Rhizobium lentis: one gene and its partner. The protein of the gene in region 2 interacts with the protein of the main gene of each other region in a pairwise test. Links are inferred from orthologs where the notes say so. Each region holds a gene or a part of one and is shown on either strand. Other genes may lie near its edges.

Region 1 (2,791 bases), 2.3 Mb from region 2 along the record:
TACCGCCGGGAGGCATACAAAATGACGCGCGAGACGACCGGGCCTTCGGCGATGGAGAGGCTGCTTGCGACGCTCGATCTCGAGCCCATCGAGGTCGATATCTTCCGCGGACGCAGCCCTCAGGCCGGCTGGCAGCGGGTGTTCGGCGGCCAGGTCATCGGCCAAGCGCTGATGGCGGCCCAGCGCACCATCGAAGGCGAGCGTTTCGTCCATTCGCTGCATGCTTATTTCATGCGCCCCGGCGATCCATCCGTGCCGATCATCTACCAGGTGGAGCGCATCCGCGACGGATCGAGCTTCAACACCAGGCGTGTCGTTGCGATCCAGCATGGCAGGGCGATCTTCGCGCTGTCGGCTTCGTTCCAGCTGGAGGAGCCGGGCTTCGACCACCAGATCGCCATGCCTGGTGTGGCGATGCCGGAAGCGCTGCTCGGCGAACAGCAGATCAAGGAGCAATATCTCGCCCATGCACCGGAGGCGATCCGGAAATACTGGCAGCGCGAGCGGCCGATCGAGATCCGTCCTGTCTCGCTGACCCATTACTTTTCCGACAGGAAGCTCGATCCCAGGCAGGACGTCTGGGTGCGTGCCACCGGCCCGGTTCCCGACGACCGGCTCTATCAGGCGGCCGTCCTTGCCTATCTCTCAGACATGACGCTGCTCGATACCGCGCTTTATGCGCACGGCACATCCATTTTCGACCAGAACCTGCAGGTGGCGAGCCTCGATCACTCCATGTGGTTCCACCGGCCCTGCAAGCTCGAGGACTGGCTGCTTTATACGCAGGATAGTCCGTCGGCTTCAGGCGCAAGGGGATTGACCCGCGGCAGTTTGTTTACCCGAACAGGCGTGCTGATCGCGTCCGTTGCGCAAGAAGGGTTGATTCGGAAAAAGGCAAATGAATAAATATTATGCATATTTGTAAATTTGCGCATTATTTGTGCGCTTATTGCTCGGTCAACTGCCTGTTTATTGGCACTATTGATTATAGTATTTATTTTTCAATGGCTTAATCACCGCTTCGAATCTGGCACGTCCTTTGAATGTATATCGCCGGTCGCTGTTCATGAACGTCAGCGGCAAGGAGAGTCGGCTCCGCGCCGAGGATAACGAAGGATGGGAAACCAGATGAAAATTGTGATGGCTATTATCAAGCCGTTCAAGCTCGATGAGGTCCGCGAAGCCCTGACGGCGATCGGCATTCAGGGCCTGACCGTAACCGAGGTGAAGGGTTACGGGCGCCAGAAGGGGCACACTGAAATCTATCGCGGCACCGAATATGCGGTCAGCTTCCTGCCGAAGCTCAAGATCGAAATCGCGGTTGCATCGGAACTCGTCGACAGGGCGGTCGAAGCCATCGCGGCATCGGCCAAGACCGGCCAGATCGGTGACGGCAAGATTTTCGTCTATTCGATCGACCATGCCGTGCGCATCCGTACGGGCGAAACCGATTCAGAAGCGCTGTAACGAACGGCAGATCAAGGAGCTTTTTCCAATGTCAATTTCGAAGTTTTCCTCCACCTTTGCGCGGGTCGGCGCAGCATCGGCCGCGCTTCTTGCGCCGGCCGTAGCCTTTGCGCAGGAAGCCGCTGCACCAGCCGCTGCCGCCGCTGCTCCCGCCCTCACGATGGACAAGGGTGACAATACCTGGATGCTCGTCTCCTCGGCGCTCGTCCTTTTGATGACCATCCCCGGCCTTGCACTATTCTACGGCGGTCTCGTCCGCGCCAAGAACATGCTCTCCGTGCTGATGCAGGTCTTCATGATCACGGCCGTCGTGGCGCTGCTCTGGGTGACCTACGGCTATTCGCTCGCCTTCACCGACGGCGGCTCGCTGAACAGCTTCGTCGGCGGCTTCTCCAAGGCGTTCCTTGCCGGCGTCAACACCTCGTCGCTGGTCGAGACCTTCTCGAAGGGCGTCGCCATTCCCGAATACACCTTCGTCGTCTTCCAGATGACCTTCGCCTGCATCACGCCCGGCCTCATCGTCGGCGCCTTCGCCGAGCGCGTCAAGTTCTCGGCCGTCATGCTCTTCGTCGTGCTGTGGGTCACCTTCATCTACTTCCCGATGGCGCACATGGTCTGGTTCTGGGGTGGCCCGAGCTCCTACACCTCGCCGGCCGGCCTGATCTTCTCCTACGGCGCCATCGACTTCGCCGGCGGCACCGTCGTTCACATCAATGCCGGTATCGCTGGCCTCGTCGGCGCTATCATGCTCGGCAAGCGCACCGGCTATAAGAAGGAAATCATGGCTCCGCATTCGATGACGCTGACCATGGTCGGCGCCTCGCTTCTCTGGGTCGGCTGGTTCGGCTTCAACGCCGGCTCCAACCTCGAGGCCAATGGCTATGCATCACTTGCCATGATCAACACCTTCGTCGCGGCAGCCGCCGCCGCGGTATCCTGGTGCATCGTGGAAAGCCTCGCCCGCGGCAAGGCTTCGATGCTCGGTGGCGCTTCCGGCGCCGTCGCCGGCCTCGTCGCCGTCACCCCGGCCGCTGGCTTTGCCGGCCCGATGGGTTCGATCGTTCTCGGCCTCGTCGTCTCTCCGCTCTGCTACTTCTTCGTCGACGTCGTGAAGAACAAGTTCAATTACGACGACAGCCTCGACGTCTTCGGCGTCCATTGCATCGGCGGCATCGTTGGTGCTCTCGGTACCGGCATCCTCGTCAATCCGGCGCTGGGCGGTGCAGGCATCGTCGACTACTCGACGGCAGATTTCGCCGCCACCTATGCCGGCACGGCAACCCAGGTCCTGAACCAGGGGAAGGGTGTTCTCACGACTCTCCTC
Region 2 (2,999 bases):
AGCGGCGGCAGGCGCAGCGGAACGACGTTAAGCCGATAATAGAGATCCTCACGGAAGAGGCCCTGGTTGATCGCCTGCTTCAGATCCTTGTTGGTGGCGGCGACGATGCGAACATCGGTGCGGATCGGCGTACGGCCGCCGACGGTCGTGTATTCGCCCTGCTGCAACACGCGCAGAAGCCGGGTCTGGGCATCCATCGGCATGTCGCCGATCTCGTCGAGGAAGAGCGTGCCGCCTTCGGCCTGCTCGAAGCGGCCGGTCGAGCGGGTCTGCGCGCCGGTGAAAGCGCCCTTTTCATGGCCGAAAAGTTCCGACTCGATCAGGTCGCGCGGGATCGCCGCCATGTTGATCGCGACGAAGGGGCCGTTGCGGCGCTTGCCGTAATCATGCAGCGCCCGGGCGACGAGCTCCTTGCCGGTGCCGGATTCGCCAGTAATCATCAGCGTCAGATCCGTCTGCATCAGGCGGGCGAGCACACGGTAGATTTCCTGCATCGCGGCCGAGCGGCCAACGAGCGGCATGCCGTCCTGCATGTCCTCTTCGAGCTTGGCAGGCTTGCGCTTCGGCTCAGCCAGCGCCCGGCCGATGATGCCGATCAGCTCGGTCAGGTCGAAGGGCTTCGGCAGATAGTCGTAGGCGCCCTTCTCCGACGCCTTGATGGCGGTCATGAAGGTGTTCTGCGCGCTCATGACGAGGACGGGCAGATCGGGACGCGCCTTCTTGATCCGCGGCAAGAGGTCGAAGGCGTTCTCGTCCGGCATCACCACGTCGGTCACGACCAGATCGCCCTCCCCCGCCGAAATCCAGCGCCAGAGGGTTGCGGCATTGGAGGTGATACGAACGTCGTAACCGGCGCGGCTCAAAGCCTGGTTGAGCACGGTGCGGATGGCCGCATCATCATCTGCAACGAGGATCGTGGCTGTCATCGAGAAGGTCCTGTCGAGCTTACGGAAGAAGCATCCTCAAGCGAGGCGTCCTTCGACGCCGGCATGAGAACGCGGAATGTCGTGCGGCTGTTCTGGCTGTCGCATTCGATGATGCCGCCATGATCGCCGATAATCTTGGCGACCAGCGCCAGGCCGAGGCCGCTGCCGTTCGTTTTGGTGGTGATGAAGGGATCGAAGAGATGCGGCAACAGGTCGGCGGGAACGCCGGGGCCATTGTCGTGAACGCAGAATTCCAGCGGCAGCGAGATCTTTTCACGCGTGCCGGCAACCGAGAGACGGATGCCGGGGCGATAGGCGGTCGTCAGCATGATCTCGCCGTCCGGCCGGTCCCCGACCGCTTCGGCGGCGTTCTTCACCAGGTTGAGGAAGACCTGGACGAGCTGGTCGCGATTGGCATAGACCGCCGGCAGCGATGGGTCGTAACTCTCGGTGATGCGGAGGTTGCGGGCAAAGCCCGCCTTGGCGACGGCCTTCACGTGATCGAGCACGGAATGGATGTTGACCGGCATGCGGTCGACGGGGCGTTCGTCGGAAAAGACTTCCATTCGATCGACCAGCGAGACGATGCGGTCGGTCTCGTCGCAAATTAGCCGGGTCAGCGCCCGGTCGTCGTCGATCACCGACTGTTCCAGCAACTGGGCAGCGCCGCGGATGCCGGAGAGCGGGTTCTTGATCTCGTGCGCCAGCATGGAAGCGAGACCGGTGACCGAGCGGGCGGCGGCGCGGTGCGTCAGCTGCCGATCGATCTTGTCGGCCATCGAACGTTCCTGAAAAACGATGACGACGGCGCCGGGCTCGCTGAGCACGGGGGCGACATAGAGATCGACGAGCTTGTCCTGGCCGAGGCGCGGCGAGCTCAAGTCGACGCGGTATTCGTTGACCGGCGCCTTGCGCTCGCGCACCTGATCGATCAGGGCCAGCAGCGGGCTGCCGAAAGGAATGAAGGTCGAGATCCGGTAACGCGCCAGATGCGAGGCGCTGGCGCCGAAGAAGGCCTCTGCCTCCCAATTGGCGAAGGCGATGAAGCCGGATTCGTCGACCATGACGACGGGGTTCTGGATGGCGTTCAGCACGGCCATGGCGACGGTTCCGCCAAGATGATCAGGCGGAGATGTCGTATCCTTCGTCATGCCGCCTCCCGGCTGTCGACAACAGCTGCATCAAGCGCATCGCAAAGGCGGGCGACAACGTCGCGCGGATCGCGCGAGGTCATGATGTCAGCCTTGTCTTTGCCGGAAAGCGCGGGGGCAAAACGCTCGAGATACCAGCCGAGATGCTTGCGGGCATGGCGGATCGCCACCGCCTCGCCATAGAAATCGAGCATCATCCGGTAGTGTTCGACGGCGATATCGGCGATCTCTTCGCGTCGCGGCTCCGCGGCTCCGGCAAGCACGCCGGCATGCCACGGCCTGCCCTGGCAGCCCCTGCCGATCATGACGGCATCGGCGCCGGAGCGGCGCAAGATTTCCTGCGCGTCGTCGGCCGTTTCGACATCGCCATTGGCGATCAGCGGGATCGAGATCACGTCGCGGACGGCGCGGATAGCATGCCAATCGGCGCGGCCTTCATAAAATTGCATGCGGGTGCGTCCATGAATGGTCACGAGCTGGATTCCAGCCGCCTCGGCGCGACGCGCGATATCGGGCGCATTGATCGAATTCTCGTCCCAGCCGAGGCGCATCTTCAGCGTCACCGGAATGTCGACGGCGTTGACCGTCGCCTCGATGAGGCCGAGCGCGTGATCGGGATCGCGCATCAGCGCCGAGCCGGAATAACCGCCGATCACCTTCTTAGCCGGACAGCCCATGTTGATGTCGATGATATCGGCGCCATGATCGGCAGCGATCTTCGCCGCTTCTGCCATCCAATACGCCTCGCGCCCGGCGAGCTGCACCATATGCGGCCGGAAGCCGGCAGCCCTCAGGCGCGACCAGGATTCGGCGGTGTCGTTGACCAGCTCGCGGCTCGCCACCATTTCGGTGACGACGAGTCCGGCGCCGAAGCGCCAAGCGAGCTCCCGGAAGGGCATGTCGGTAACGCCGGACATCGGCG

Evidence for each region. Proteins that work in one complex are often made in the same cells at the same time.
Region 1: the proteins of J0663_RS19135 (region 2) and J0663_RS07860 interact in binary tests that used the Escherichia coli proteins (3 or more experiments, as listed by UniProt). The link is inferred for Rhizobium lentis from one-to-one orthologs.

The regions. Positions count from the first base shown.
Region 1 is NZ_CP071454.1:1,630,921-1,633,711, reverse strand. It holds J0663_RS07860 (P-II family nitrogen regulator), read left to right. Parts: upstream 1-1,116; coding sequence 1,117-1,467; downstream 1,468-2,791. Other genes in the region: J0663_RS07855 (ammonium transporter), read left to right, coding at 1,496-2,791; tesB (acyl-CoA thioesterase II), read left to right, coding at 22-906. UniProt on the Escherichia coli protein: Involved in the regulation of nitrogen metabolism. Regulates the activity of its targets by protein-protein interaction in response to the nitrogen status of the cell.
Region 2 is NZ_CP071454.1:3,930,408-3,933,406, reverse strand. It holds J0663_RS19135 (two-component system sensor histidine kinase NtrB), read right to left. Parts: upstream 2,078-2,999; coding sequence 923-2,077; downstream 1-922. Other genes in the region: dusB (tRNA dihydrouridine synthase DusB), read right to left, coding at 2,074-2,999; ntrC (nitrogen regulation protein NR(I)), read right to left, coding at 1-926.